Regions from separate parts of the Desulfosporomusa polytropa genome, predicted to be linked through region 2. Evidence: a T-box and tRNA genes for the amino acid it is inferred to sense, from the RefSeq annotation. Region 2 holds a T-box; the other holds one or more tRNA genes.
The links. The T-box of region 2 lies ahead of thrS (threonine--tRNA ligase). A T-box ahead of a tRNA ligase gene usually reads a tRNA of that ligase, here a tRNA-Thr.
Positions count from the first base shown of each region.

Region 1: it encodes a tRNA-Thr, which carries the amino acid that the T-box ahead of thrS (threonine--tRNA ligase) is inferred to sense. The anticodon was not compared.

Region 1 is NZ_AP042400.1:5,125,137-5,133,079, reverse strand. It holds gene ACZ449_RS25895 (mandelate racemase/muconate lactonizing enzyme family protein) at 1-583, opposite strand, end outside; gene ACZ449_RS25890 (MFS transporter) at 806-2,116, opposite strand; gene ACZ449_RS25885 (FadR/GntR family transcriptional regulator) at 2,353-3,057, opposite strand; gene ACZ449_RS25880 (methyl-accepting chemotaxis protein) at 3,355-5,310, opposite strand; tRNA gene ACZ449_RS25875 (tRNA-Gly) at 6,023-6,096, opposite strand; tRNA gene ACZ449_RS25870 (tRNA-Met) at 6,106-6,182, opposite strand; tRNA gene ACZ449_RS25865 (tRNA-Tyr) at 6,188-6,272, opposite strand; tRNA gene ACZ449_RS25860 (tRNA-Thr) at 6,276-6,351, opposite strand; tRNA gene ACZ449_RS25855 (tRNA-Arg) at 6,461-6,537, opposite strand; RNA gene rnpB (RNase P RNA component class B) at 6,566-6,897, opposite strand; tRNA gene ACZ449_RS25845 (tRNA-Asp) at 6,919-6,995, opposite strand; tRNA gene ACZ449_RS25840 (tRNA-Glu) at 7,027-7,101, opposite strand; tRNA gene ACZ449_RS25835 (tRNA-Lys) at 7,211-7,286, opposite strand; tRNA gene ACZ449_RS25830 (tRNA-Asn) at 7,533-7,608, opposite strand; rRNA gene ACZ449_RS25825 (23S ribosomal RNA) at 7,811-7,943, opposite strand, start outside.
Region 2 is NZ_AP042400.1:1,140,623-1,148,565, forward strand. It holds gene ACZ449_RS07215 (peptide chain release factor 3) at 1-526, shown strand, start outside; gene ACZ449_RS07220 (PH domain-containing protein) at 540-866, shown strand; gene ytxC (sporulation protein YtxC) at 944-1,846, shown strand; T-box leader at 1,949-2,176, shown strand; gene thrS (threonine--tRNA ligase) at 2,220-4,130, shown strand; ribosomal protein L20 leader region at 4,198-4,326, shown strand; gene infC (translation initiation factor IF-3) at 4,357-4,890, shown strand; gene rpmI (50S ribosomal protein L35) at 4,912-5,109, shown strand; gene rplT (50S ribosomal protein L20) at 5,151-5,507, shown strand; gene ACZ449_RS07250 (class II fructose-bisphosphate aldolase) at 5,802-6,641, shown strand; gene ACZ449_RS07255 (TrkH family potassium uptake protein) at 6,789-7,943, shown strand, end outside.

The DNA of each region.
Region 1 (7,943 bases), 1.7 Mb from region 2:
TTTTTTCCAAAGGTCCTGTAATCTTCCATGGCCCTTTGCCATCCGGCTGGTTGCTTAAGATAATCGGATCAACCTTGATAGCGTCATAGCCTTCTGCCATGGCAACTCTAGTAACTTCTGCATATTCCTCTGGCTCGATGAGTGCTTCTTTGACAATGTTTGGACCCCAATTATATTGCAGTTGACTAGCATATGTGCGGAGATTATCGTTTGTTTTTCCGCCTAAAAGTTGCCAAACCGGAAGATTAAATGCCTTTCCCTTAATATCCCATAATGCAATATCAATACCACTGATACCGGCGTTGACAACAGTTCCACCGCCCATACCCCAGAATGTTTTTCTAAATATTTTTTCCCATATTTTTTCGATATTTAAGGGATCTTCTCCGATAATGACTTCAGCAAAATCCTGCACCATGCCAAATCCAGCTCGCCACCCCTTACCGTATGCAAGGCCAACCTCGCCGAAACCGCTGATGCCCTCATCTGTATTAACACGTACAATAATCGGACACCAGTTTCCTCTTGACGCACCAGAATTTCCACTTGGGACCTGCATTACATCAACGCTAACGATTTTCACAAGTATATCCCCCTCTTATTAAATATACTCTCTCGAACATTCGAGAGGCTTTATGGATCAAGGCTTTAACTCATTCGCGACTACAGTTACGAGTGAGTTAAAATAATGCCCTATTCCCAGACTATGAATTCATACCCATACGATTTAAGATTTTCTGTTAACCGTCCTCTTACTATTGACGACTACTTACCATTTTCTGAAAGCTAATCCTATTAAACCATCTTATTTGTCACGATTTTCTTTGAAAAAGACGAAAGCAATAATACCTAATAGTAACCCACAAGCTGGGATAGTAAATGCTGCTTGATATGCTGCCAATGGATATACTCCCGGTGCAAGAGGCGCATAAGAATTAATGACCATTCCCATAACATATTGGTAAAATGCACCGCCAGAAAAGAGAAAGATATTCAATGCTCCTACAGCAGTCCCAGCAAATCGCGGCTCATAAATTTCTTGGGCGCAAACGAAACAAGAAACAAAAGTCCCTCCAGAAACCCCATACCAGAAAAACAATGCATATAATATTACAATGGACAGACTATCTGTCAAAAACAGCAATGGAATATAGCATAAAGTGTGAAGAATACACCCCCACAACAAAACCTTCTTGCGGGATTTCAAAATCTTGTCCGATACATAGCCCGATAGCGGGCAACCTAAAACCATACCCAGAGGAAACATCATGAGAATGTTGCCTGTTAGCTGTTTGGATATTCCATAAATGTTCTGCAAATACGGTCCTGCCCATAATGAACCGACACCCATGAAAGTGCCATAAAAGGAGAAAAGCAATAGTCCAAGTAAATAAAATTTACGATTGCAAAACACCACTTTTATCGCTTCACTCAAAGAAGTTTTTTCATTAGCATCCTGCGTCACCGTTCTAGACATTTCTTTGAAAGATGGGAAACCCATTTCGTTAGGTTTATCCCTGATCACTCTATAGGCGATCACACTAGCAACCATCGTCAATACAGCTACCAGACTAAAAGAATTTCGCCATCCGATACTGCCCATAAGAAAAACCAAAGGAGTAGTAGATATAAGGGCTCCAATATTTCCGACAGCTAACAACACACCAGAATATGTGGCTAGTTCGTCAGGCTTGTACCAATCTGCCAGAATCCTCATAGCTGCCACATATACGACACCAACACCAAATCCTATTATGAATCGTCCCCAGGCCATACTCACCACATCGGTTGCCAAGGAAAAAACAAATCCTCCAATACCTGCAAGAAAGACAAACGCCGTTATTGTCTTGCGAGATCCCCAAGAATCAGCCAATAACCCCGCTGGCAAAGCAGTTGCGGCATATGCCCAGAAATACATAGATCCGATAAAACCCAATGCCGATGGTGCCAGGGAAAATTCTTTCATGATTTCCGGGCCTACCACCGCTGGTGCTGCCCTATGAAAATAGGAAACCAAATATGTAGCGGAGATCACGAGAAAAATCCACAACCTATACTTCTTCATTTTGTCAATCAAGTCTGCGTCATTTGTAACACGGTTTGCCCCATAGTTCATTCTTACAATTTCCTCCTCAGTTCTACCACACATTGGTTTTCAATCAATTACGATTGAGGTATATCACATTGGCATTCTGGCATGCCAATATAATAATCTCATGGAAGATATCTATCATATCTTCCATTCACGCACGTGCTTTAGCATCACATACATCCACCTTGATTATTTTACTTTAATAATGCATTGTAGTGGCATGCTGGCATTCCATTATAATAGTCTCAAGAAGAGATCTATCATATTTTCAATTCACGCAAATGCTCTAACATCACACCCACAGCCTCATCAACATCTTGTTCTTTTATCGCTTGATAAATCCGTTTGTGTTGACGCAACGCAATATCTTGTTCGGTGATTTCCCTAAGAGATTTTTGGCGGGAAAATAGCAACAGTGCCATCAAAAATTCATTGATTTTGACAATAACATCGTTGCCCGAAGCAACGATTATTGCTGAGTGAAAACGTATAGATGCATTACCCACATCTTTTTTCATAGTAATATTTCTTTCCATCTCTAGCAGAGCGTCTTCCATCATATCCAGATCTTCTTTTGTCCGACGCTGCGTGGCAAGTCGAACCGCCTGAATTTCAATCCCTTCGCGGGCTTCCAGTAGATCTTTCAATCCAGACTGCGGATCCAGTACTAAAAATCCGATATTATTCAATAAATGTTTGATATCGATTTGTTGTACACATACCCCTTTGCCTCGGATATACTTAACAACACCTAAAAATTCTAATATTTTAATCGCTTGACTTACAGGCATCCGGCTCACATTAAATAATTGCGCCAGTTCCCTTTCCGACGGAAGTACTTCCCCTTCTTTAATATAGCCTTTCATGATCCACATGCGGATACGTTCTACAATTTGACTATAAAGCACTTCCGAGTTTTTGTCACTTAATTTCAATTCTTGTTCTTCCTGTGGAATAAGTAACATAATAACAGTCCTTTTTTTGAGCGATTCGGTATTCCGGCATTCCAATTTATAAATTAATTATATTCCAGCAATATCTATTTGTCAAACTATTTTTTACTTTATAAATTTATCTTATTATGTCATCTTGTAAACTATCGCCGAAAACTACCACTGCAAACAAGGAAATGCTTCTATCAAGCAGTACTATTATCGCCTAAACAAAAACACTAAATCACCTAAAAAAAGAAAGAACCAGTTATGATGTCGCCAGACACCTTAACTAGCTCTTGATCTATCCTTTCTATTTAATGAAGGTCTCTATTTATAGCTAAAATGATTCACAAGCACAGATAGCTCCTCGGCCATTCGGGCAAGTTTCTGACTGGAGGCAGCAATTTCTTCCACCGACGCCGACTGTTGCTGAGTAGAAGCAGAAATTGTTTCGCTTTGAGCTGCAGTCGTCTTTGTTACACCTTCAACTTTTTGATTTGCTTCCATAAGTTTATTACTGCTGGCAGCGATACCTTCCAAAAGCTGGCTGCTTCGAGTTACTTGCTCTGATACTTTCTTTACAAAAGCAACAATGTTATGGAAAGCTTCCCCTGTAGTTTTTACGACCAATACACCGCTCTGAACCTCGCTGGAACCGGACTCCATGGTCTTGACAGCTTTACTTGTTTCAATCTGGATTGTTGAAATGATTTCACCGACTTGTTTTGCCGCCTCACCCGATTGCTCAGCTAATTTCCGTACTTCCTCCGCCACTACTGCAAATCCTCTGCCTGCTTCACCAGCTCGTGCAGCCTCAATTGCCGCATTTAACGCTAAAAGATTTGTCTGGTTTGCCAACGACGTGATAGTACTAACAATTTCGCCAATTGCATGGGAATGCCGTCCTAATTCAGCGACCGCAGTAGCGGAACAAGCAACAGTCTTCTCAATGCTCTCCATTTGATTTACAGCCAAATCAATTTGCTTTTCGCCTTGTGCTGCAGTCTCTGTCGATTGTTCTGCAGCTTCGGCTGCTTGTCGCACATTAGAAGCCGCATCGTTTATATCCTCAGACATCCGCTGGACTAGGATATTCATCTCATTTACAATATCACGTTGTTTCGTAGTTTCTTCCGCAATATTAGTAACAGCACCTGCTATATCGTTTGCTGCTTGTGCCGACTGTTCTGAAGTCGCTGTTAACTGTTGACTGGATGCGGTAACCTCCTCAGAGGAAACAGATACTTTTTGAACCAATACCCGCAAGCTCTTAACCATGGCACTAAAGTTTTCCGCCAACAATCCCATTTCATCGTTTGAGTTTTTATCAACCGTTACAACAAGATTACCATTTTTCACTTCATTCGTAGCCGCTACTAAACTTAAAATTGGCTTTATCGTTCTTTTTGCGAAGAAATATCCGATGGCAACCACAATACTAATCGTCACGATTAGTATTATAATATCCGTTATTGCCAGCTTACGTACTTGGGCTGTATATCTGTCATAGGATTGTTCAATACAAATTCCCCAGCCGGTATAAGGATCCCGCGCATAACTTACCATACGCTTTTCGCCATTGCTGCCTGTGATATTCATGCTCCCTTCCTGACCGCTTAATGCCTGTTGTATATAGTTAAGCTGAGTTACATCTTTTCGTTCATCTACAACCGCTCCATCAGGATGAGCAAGGATTTTCCCTTCCCGATCCACAATGTATGCCGTATCCCCATCTTTTGAACGCTCCGCAATAAAGCCGCTTAAAGTAGTCAAATCCAATGATCCTTGGACAGCTCCGATTACCGCACCTGATTCATTTTTTATTGGCGTCGCCAAAATCACCATCGGGTGTCCGTTGGTTTGTCCAATTAGAACGTCAGAAACAACATCATCTGAACCTTGCATGACTTGCTTAAAATAAGGGCGCTTTGACACATCTGGCAAACGATTATTATCATTTCTTACGATATGCATTCCCTGCCCGTTAACGAATGCGATGGGGGAAATATCAGCATATACTTTCGCTGCATTAACCAGCACCTCTTTGCCGGAAACAATCTCCATACTTTTTGCGCTACCAGAATTAGCAATGGCTTTTAGCCCGTACATATTCTTCTGGAGCAAAGAATTCACTTCCACCTGCAGGCTGCCAACTTTAGAAATTCCGGCACGTTGATACTCGTCCTGCATCGTAGTGCTAATTTGCCAATAAGCGAACACTGATAAAAAACATAGTGGAACGATACCGATTAAAACTAATAGCGTCATTAATTTACGTTTCACAATTTCACCTGTCCCTTTTTGTAAGATAAGACTTGGCTTGTGCCAAGTCCTTTAGGACGCCAGCAGAAGCCTTAGTCGTTCAATCCAGGGAAAGTTTACTTTCCATCTGGATAAGATAAGACTTGGCTTGTGCCAAGTCCCTCAGGACGCCAGCAGAAGCTGCTGTGCCCTTTAGGGGTATAGTTGAGTTGTTCAATCCAGGGAAGTTATAATTTCCATCTGGAAACTATAAGAACACTCACCTTATAGTTTTCCTATTATTTTCAATACTTTTTAGTAATGAGCAGTTCAAGGACCATGCCTAAAAGTCCTCACTATAGCCTTTACACAACTATACCCGTCCCTGAAATTTTTTTCGGCCGTCTTTTTAACATTAATCGCATCAATCATGAAATTTGCCTCCTTCATATGTTGTTATTTAGTTAGTACTTTATCGGTATTCCGGAATGCCATTTTTTTGAAACTACACAATATCTTACAATCTTCCTTACGGGAATAATTAAATAAATTTATTGCTCATCCTTATAGGTATTCTGGTATACCAGAATACCACAGTACTAATTCTATCATATTTGTAATATTATGTCAAATTATTTCAAAATTAATGTCGTAATTGAAGATAAACAGTCGTTAAAGCTTATTACAGAGAAACATACTGCCACTATACAAAAGCACCCATCACTTACTTTTTCAGTAAATGATGGGTGCTTTTTGGAGCGGGTGAAGGGAATCGAACCCTCATAGCTAGCTTGGAAGGCTAGTGCTCTACCATTGAGCTACACCCGCATATATAGTTGGTGGCGGCGCAGGGATTTGAACCCCGGACACTTCGGGTATGAACCGAATGCTCTAGCCAACTGAGCTACGCCGCCGTATTTGGTGGAGGGAGGTGGATTCGAACCACCGAAGTCAAAGACGGCAGATTTACAGTCTGCTCCCTTTAGCCACTCGGGAATCCCTCCAGATGGAGCTGGCGAGAGGAATTGAACCCCCAACCTGCTGATTACAAGTCAGCTGCTCTACCAATTGAGCTACGCCAGCGCATAAGCAGCGAACCATGTTGTCGCGAGCCGCGAGGCGACACGAGAACATACGTGAGTCGCTTAGTTCTAAGCGAAGTGAAGAACTTCCACTTCGTGAATAAGTTGAATGGCGACCCCGGTAGGATTCGAACCTGCGACCTTTTGATTCGTAGTCAAACGCTCTATCCAGCTGAGCTACGGAGTCTCATATATTTAAAACAGCCTTCTTTAGAAACCGTAAGCCAGTTTCTGTTTTAGGAAATCATTTATCTAACGCACAAAAGTACGCTCTCCCCTTCGGTTCTTATTCCTTACGGGAAGCTCCCCTACCAAATTTGGGTTTCTGCCTCGTGGAGTTTACCACTTTTCACCAGGTTGTCGCCAACCTACTCATTCTCTGTGCACTTTATGACTACTTTCGGCTACGTGAGTCGATTTCATCGTCGTCAGAGCCTAGCTCTGCCCCATCTTGCGATGGGCACGAACATTACGACCATCACAGGTCGTGGCAGCCTGGACTTTCCTCAATACCGCAGTCAATGCAGTACCGCAATTTCCCATTTCTAAAGACGACTGGATTTTTTTATGGCGACCCTGAACGGATTTGAACCGTCGATCTCCGCCGTGACAGGGCGGCATGTTAGACCGCTACACCACAGGGCCGCGTATTCGATTTTTTATCGAATGTCGAAAATGGTGACCCGTGGGGGAATCGAACCCCCGTTATCGCCGTGAAAGGGCGGTGTCTTGACCGCTTGACCAACGGGCCATGAACAATTCTAACTAGGAATACTCTTCCTCACTACCGCTCGGAAGTAAGCGACTCACTCAAGTTCTCATTTCGCCTATCGGCTCGTGAGAACTTGGTTCGCTGCTTATGGTGACCCACCCGCGGCTCGAACGCGGGACACCCTGATTAAAAGTCAGGTGCTCTACCGACTGAGCTAGTAGGTCATTTTAATTAGATTATAAATGCCAAGCGAGTTGCCTCGTTTGGCATTTATATGGCTCCTCGAGTAGGACTCGAACTAACGACAAATCGGTTAACAGCCGAGCTACGACGTTTCATAGCATCCCATCTGCGTTGTTGTCAGTCCGGGCGTACCCTCCGACGTACTTCCCAGTACGACTCCGGGTACGTCCTCCTTCCGCCTAGCATATGGAATACTCTGAAACGTCTGAGCCTTATACTTAATAATATGGCTCCTCGAGTAGGACTCGAACCTACGACAAATCGGTTAACAGCCGATTGCTCTACCAACTGAGCTATCAAGGAATGTATTCGACATTCGATTGTCGATTTACGACTTTCGATATGTCCTTTTTGAAGGTTGTTCCTTCAAAACTTCACAGAAGAAAGACTGCGCATTAGGATCTACAATGTTTGCACTACATGCAAACGAGGTTTTCACGCTGTATAAACGTCTCGCACAAAAGTTTCTGCTCGCTATCGCTCACAAACTTTTGGCTCGCTTGTTTAAGTCAAGTCCTCGGCCTATTAGTACCAGTCAGCTGCATGGATTACTCCACTTCCACATCTGGCCTATCTACCTTGTAATCTGCAAGGGGCCTTACTTCTTTCGAATGACAGACCTCATCTTAAGGCTGGTT
Region 2 (7,943 bases):
GGGAGATATCATTGGGCTATTTGATCCAGGAATTTTTGGCATTGGTGATACCTTGTGTCAAGAAGGTTCGACTTTTACCTTCCGGGACTTTCCAGTTTTCCCCCCGGAACAGTTTGCTCGCATTCAAGCCAAAGATACCATGAAACGTAAACAATTTGTTAAGGGCATGACTCAACTGACACAAGAGGGCGCTGTACAGGTATTTCGTCAGCCTGACTATCCTGTAGAATCTTTTGTTGTTGGCGTTGTTGGTTCATTGCAATTTGAGGTACTTGAATACCGTTTGAAACACGAATATGGTGTAGATATTTTAATGAATAAATTACCCTATTCGATAGCGCGGTGGCTTATTGGCGAAAATCTTGATGTAAAGGCCATGAAAAATATGGATAGCGGTCTTTTGGTACAAGATATCAAAGACAGACCTGTCGCCTTAATTAGTAATGAGTGGCAGCTTAGATGGGTAGTAGAACGGAATCCAGAAATGAAATTTCTGGTCGTGCCAGAAGACGCGCGGCAGGCTTAAGGGGGAATAGACTATGTATACCTTTCCGTTAGAGTCTGATGAACTTATCAAAAAAAAATGTCTTGCCAGTTATGCTAGTAATAGAGAAGTTTTAAATGGGGCACTCTATCTGACAGATCAGCGGTTGGTATTTGTTGGCTATGCCCTTAGTATTACCAACAAATATATGGATGAAGTGCCACTGACTCACATTAAAGAATTACTGCCGGAAAAGACTTTTTTTGTTATTCCCAATGTACTGAAGGTAGTTACTATTAAAGATAAAGTACTCAAATTTGTTGTCGAGGGCCGTAATGAATGGCTTGAGGCCATTAACAGACAAATGACAATTGTTAACTAAATGAAAACCACACCACTCTCTTCGTTGTATGCAAATACGCTGTGGAACATATACTATATGAGAAGGGAGTGATGGTGGTGAATTTGCTTTCCATCGGCCTGAACGGAACAACCGGGAACATCAGGGAGAAGTTGGAGCATGATTGTAAAATGTTGACCCAAGAAGGCTTCCGGGTAGTTATCGAAGAACTAGATCGAGGCAGTTACAAGTTCTTGGGCGTAAATATCATTGATGGCGAATTGTCTTTTCGTAATTATGAGCGGATAAAAACGGTTTTAAAAACCAGTGTGTCTCAGATACTTGCAGATTGGATTATTTCTAATGAAGAACATCGGCTTATTAACAAAATTGTTAGTGATAACTATTTTTATTTTAATCATGACGAACGTGCTACCGTGGAATCGAATGCGCTGCGAGTGCTTGCTGGCAGTTCGGGGCGTTATAAGCTAATAATAACTCGAATTTTAGATTATCTTGAGAATCACCATGAACTAGTCCTTGATGGCTTTTTGAATTTTCGGCTAAAAGATTACCGCTTGCAGTTATCAGAGGTTATTGATACTGTTGTTGATGACTTTATGATGGAACTTGAATATAAAGAGTTTATTCGACTTTTGCGTTATTTTGTCGATGTTCAGGAGCCACGCGAAGAGGAGGCCCATGTAGTTATCAAGGAGAACAATATGTTTACGCTGCTTGATTCACATGGTCAAGTAATTAATACTGAATTGATGGAAGACATGTTGCTGCCGAGGAGTACTGCCGATAGTTTTGATAATCTTAATTATGAAGATATGTTAATAAGTACTTTAATAACGATTGCACCACGAAATATCATGGTACATAGTGCCAATCGAATCAAAGATAAAGATCTTTTAGATACAATCAAAACGGTATTTGATAACCGGGTAGTAGTCTGTAAGGGATGCGAGATGTGTTCAACTGATTATGCCGGCAAATCAAATCCTACTGAGTTATAAAGTGAGACTTATCCGCTGATAAGTTGATCTAAAACTTGGTCAGCAGATAACTTGACATTCTTAGTAAAATTATATATAATTTTTGGTAATCAAACATTGTTATTAACAGTAATGCCGAGGACAAGATAGTAGTTTGAAAGACGTTTCAGAGAAAAGATGCCATAGGCTGTGAGCATCTTTACGTAACCCAACTAGTATTACCACCTCGAAACTGCTTCGCTGAATCAAAGTAAAGTAAGCTTAGCCGGGGATATTACCCCGTTATCAAAGTCTGAGATGGCTATTTAGCCAAACAGGGTGGAACCACGGGTATAAACTCTCGTCCCTATAGGGACTGAGAGTTTTTTTATTTGGTTAAGGAGGCTAACAAAACATGAGTACCATTAGGATGATACTAAAAGACGGAGCAGTGCGTGAGGTTGAACAGGGAAATACCTTGGCTGAAGCCGCAAAAGCTATTAGTCGTAACTTAGAAAAAGCAGCATTGGTTGCTAAGGTAAATGATCAAGTGACAGATTTGACTACTACATTAGACAAGGACTCAAACGTTGAATTTTTAACATTTGCAGATGATGAGGGCAAGGCTGCCTTACGCCATACCTCCTCACATATTCTGGCTCAAGCCGTTAAACGTCTGTACGGTGATGTAAAATTAGGTATTGGTCCGTCAATTGCCAATGGTTTTTACTATGACTTTGATACTACTCATACCTTTACCCCTGAGGATTTAGTAACGATCCAGGCTGAAATGGAGAAAATAGTAAAAGAAAATTTGCCGCTTGAGCGCAAAATAGTTAGCCGCGAGGAAGCCCTCCAGCTATTTGCCACACAAGGCGAGGTATATAAACAGGAGCTTATCCGAGATTTACCGGAAGATGTGGCGATATCACTTTATAAGCAAGGTGAATTTGTTGATTTATGTGCCGGACCTCATCTTATATCTACCGGTCGGGTTAAAGCCATTAAGCTGCAGAGCATTGCAGGTGCTTACTGGCGCGGGGACGAAAAACGCAAGATGCTGCAACGTATCTATGGAACTTCCTTTGAAAAGAAAGCTGATTTAGATGCGTATATTACCATGATGGAAGAGGCGGCTAAACGTGACCACCGTAAACTAGGCCGCGAACTTGATTTGTTCAGTATCCAGGATGAAGGCCCAGGATTTCCTTTTTTCCATCCGAAAGGTATGGTTGTTCGAAATGAGCTTGAGAGTTTTTGGCGCAAGATTCATGTAAAATACGGCTATCAGGAAATTAAAACTCCAATTATCCTTCACCAAAAACTATGGCAACAATCAGGCCATTGGGATCATTATCGGGATAATATGTATTTCACCCAGATAGACGAAGAAGGATATGCGGTTAAACCTATGAATTGTCCGGGTGGGATTTTAGTATATCGCACTCAGCACCACAGTTACCGAGATTTGCCGCTTCGTACTTGCGAACTAGGGCTTGTTCACCGTCATGAACTTTCGGGAGCACTTCATGGACTAATGCGAGTGCGTAGTTTTACTCAGGATGATGCCCATATTTTTATGCTGCCATCACAAATTAAGTCTGAGATCAAAAAGGTTATTGAACTTTTCAATACAGTGTACAGCGTTTTTGGATTATCCTACCATGCAGAATTGAGTACTAAACCAGCAAAAGCCATGGGTTCTGATGAAGTGTGGGAAACTGCGACAACGGCGCTTAAAGAGGCGCTAGAAGAGCTGAATATGCCTTTTAAAATTAATCCTGGAGATGGCGCTTTCTATGGTCCGAAAATTGACTTCCACCTCCAAGATTCCATTGGTCGTACCTGGCAATGTGGTACCATTCAGCTTGACATGCTGATGCCAGAAAAATTTGACCTGAATTATATCGGGGAAGATGGACTTAAACATCGTCCGGTAATGATTCACCGGGTCGCTTATGGTAGTTTAGAACGCTTTATCGGTATTTTGATCGAACATTTTGCGGGAGCATTTCCGCTATGGTTAGCACCTGTGCAGGTTAAAATATTACCAATAAGCGAACGTCATGCCGAGTATGCCCAAGAGCTTGCGCAAATGATGCGAGATCAGGATATTCGTGTAGAAGTCGATGATCGCAACGAAAAAATCGGCTACAAAATTCGCGAAAGTCAGTTGCAAAAGTTGCCGTACATGCTGGTGGTAGGCGACAAGGAAGCAGAGACTCGTACAGTAGCTATTCGTAAACGGGGGCAGGGAGATCTTGGTGCCATGCCTATTGATGGTTTTATTACAACGGTACTTGCTGAAATTATTGCCAAAAGCTAATGCAGCGCAGAAAAATAGCTTGACTTACCAGAAATAAGGTGTTACTATAATCAAGTGATTCAAATATTGCATTAAGCAGAAGCCATCCACTTCTCACCTTACAGCGCATAAATGCTGCTGGTAAGGTTCATTAAGCAAAACGATGTAGTTATGCTATTGCGCGGGTGGTCTATGCCACCCGTTTTTTATTTTAATCGAAACAAATTATATTAGGAGGTGAGCGGCAATTAGCAAAGAGACTTTAAAAATTAATGAAGAGATTCGGGCTAAAGACGTTCGGGTAACCAGTAGCACGAATGAGCAATTGGGGATTATGTCGCTAAGGGACGCATTACGTTTAGCGGGAGAGCAAAACCTTGATTTAGTAGAAGTAGCACCAACTGCTAAACCGCCGGTATGCCGGATCATGGATTTTGGCAAATTCCGGTATGAGCAACAAAAACGCGATAAAGAAGTCAAGAAAAAGCAAAAGGTAGTGTCTCTTAAAGAAGTTAAACTTCGGCCCAACATTGAGGATCATGATTTTAATGTTAAGCTAAAGAATGCCCAACGCTTTTTAGAAGATGGCGACAAAGTCAAAGTAACAATTATGTTCAGAGGAAGGGAACTTTCTCATCCTGAACTTGGCAGACAAGTGCTGGTGCGAATGGCTACCTTACTTAAGGATATGGCTAACATTGAACGTGATGCTAAGCTTGAAGGTAAAAATATGATTATGATTGTAGCTCCTAAGCCCAACACTACACAATCTAGCACATAAATAGAAAGGGGATATCCTACTATGCCAAAAATGAAAACACGCAGAAGCGCTGCTAAACGTTTCAGAGTAACCGGCAGCGGTGAATTCAAACGTTCCAAAGCTTTTAAAAGTCACATTCTTGAGAAAAAATCTCCGTCGCGTAAGCGTAACCTACGTAAAGCAGCTATGGTTAGCAAATCTGACCATGATCGCGTAGTGAAAATGCTTCCTTACGCCTAAAAACTATAAACAATTTATAAGTACATCAGGAGGTATCTGACATGCCAAGAGTTAAAAAAGGCGTTACTGCACATAAACGTCATAAAAAAATACTTAAACTAGCCAAAGGTTATCGTGGTTCGAAGAGCAAGCTCTTCAAAAAAGCTAACGAAACCGTGATGAAAGCACTGTATTATGCACGTGCTGACCGCCGTACCAAAAAAGGCGACTTCCGCAAACTGTGGATTACCCGTATTAATGCTGCTGCCCGTATTAGTGGTATTTCTTATAGTCAGCTTATTAACGGACTCAAAAAAGCTGGTATAGAAGTTAACCGTAAAATGTTGGCCGACCTGGCAGTTAACGATATGGCTGCGTTTGGCAAGTTGGTAAACGCTGCTAAAGATCAATTGAAATAATAAGAAAAGCCTTAGTCGTTCTTATGTCAACAGAATTTTGCTATAAATTCTGGTAGACTAAAAAACTCCCGAAATATTTCGGGAGTTTTTTTGATGTATAATATTTATAAATATTGGTATTACTAGTAATTAAATCCAGGCAAATGTGATATAGGCTGAAAAATTTGATTTTTTAAAATTTTAGTATAATGGGCAGGTTTTTTTAGGCTGATGGCGAATAAAATATAGCAAGCAACTGGCATTTAAAGTTTATTTAATAAAACACAAAAAAAGGAGGAGTTCACTTTGGCCCTAGTGACAATGAAAGAATTACTCCAGGATGCAAGAAAAAGAAAATATGCAGTCGGTGGTTTTAATGTATTTAACTTTGAGACGTTAGGCGCTGTTATTGAGGTGGCAGAAGAACTAAAGACGCCCCTGGTGCTTGGTATTCCTGAGCGGTTGTTTAAATTTGTCGATGTTGACATCTTGAGCGCGGCAATGAGCAGAGCTGCCCAAAAAAGTTCTGTGCCTGTGGCTCTCCATCTGGACCATGGACATACGTATGAAGGGGTGATGAAAGCCATTCGCTGGGGATTTACGTCTGTTATGTTTGATGGTTCAGCATTGCCTTTCGAGGAAAACTTAAAACGTACTAAGGAAATCACTCGCATAGCCCATTCTCTCGGTGTATCAGTCGAGGGTGAATTGGGCTATGTTGGTTGTTATGGCAATATCCAAGATATAAATGATGAAAATTTAGTTAAGCCAGAGATGGCCCATACTTTTGTAGAGAAAACCAAAGTGGATGCACTCGCAGTAGCTGTAGGAACAAATCATGGGGTGTATCGCGGTGGTCCTAAACTTAATTTTTCGAGACTATCTGAACTTAATAGTACAGTCACGGTACCTCTTGTTATGCATGGTGGATCAAAACTTACTAAAGAAGAGTACTCTAGTTCAATTCAGTCTGGGATAAGCAAAATTAATGTTGCTACAGATATGTCGCTGGCTGCCGCCGAAACAGTAAAAGCTGAATTGGCCAAAAATCAGTCGGCCAATTATATTTACCTAATGTCGGTTGTTAAAAACGGTGTCAAAGATTCAGTCCGTAGATATATGTTATCTTTTGACTGCATCTCAAAAGCAATATAGCTGATAATAAAAGACGCATATAAACCTCCCGGCGCCTGGCGAACGGGGGGTTTATATGCGTTTACAAGAAAAATTAACCATACGCTTGCTTAGTTTTCTTAATTTGAGTATAATCGTTAGGTATTATAGATTTAGAGGTGGAACACTTTGGAAGCAAAATTTGCTAACCTACTCGATATTACACAATGGAAGCTTACGCCATACCAGATATTGGTTTTGGGGTTTGCCGGGTTAATATTGGGAGGGGCGCTCTTATTAATGTTGCCAATAGCGGCGGCAACGGGGCCAGGCTTGAGCTTTATTGATGCCTTATTTACAGCGACATCAGCGGTTTGTGTGACAGGACTAGTAGTGGTTGATACTGGCACATATTTTTCGCTGTTTGGCCAGCTTGTAATAATAAGTTTAATTCAGGCTGGTGGTCTGGGTATAATGGCCATGTCTACCCTAATGGCCATACTTATTGGCAAAAAGATTAATTTGAAGCAGCGTCTGGTCATGCAAGAGGCATTGAATCAGTTCACGATAGCTGGAGTTGTACGATTAACCCAATATATCATTAAAGTGACGTTACTGATCGAATTTATTGGTGGTACCATCCTTGCAATCCGCTGGTATCAGGATTTCGGTCTTAAAGGTATTTATTTTGGCTACTGGCACGCGGTTTCCTCCTTTTGTAATGCTGGGTTTGATTTGTTGGGGAGTGTCACCGGCAAGTTTTCCAGCGCAACTGGCTATGTCGATGATATTGTCGTCAATGTAGTTATCTCACTACTTATAATTTTAGGTGGTATTGGTTTTACCGTTATTGCTGATGTGTGGACAAACCGCCGGTTTGATAGGTTATCGCTTCATTCTAAGGTGGTTTTAATAACAAGCTTAGTGCTGATTGTCTTTGGTGCAATTGTAATTTTTTTACTTGAATATAATAACATTAATACATTAGGAAGTTTATCCGGACAAGGTAAAATTTTGGCCAGCTACTTCCAGTCAGTGACAGCACGTACGGCTGGCTTTAATACCGTAGATCTAAGCAAATTTACCGATGCGACCTTGTTTTTTATGGTAATACTCATGTTTATTGGTGCATCGCCGACTTCCACCGGCGGTGGTATTAAGACATCGACAGCCGGTGTTTTGGCAGTAGCCATCTGGGCCTTAATTAGAGGCCGGCAGGATGCGGAACTGTTTGAGCGGCGAATTCCTCAGTCCATTATTTATAAGGCATTCTCGGTAATGTTAATCTCAGCTGTTTTGGTTATTTTTGTAACCATGATGTTGAGCATTACAGAAAACCAGCCC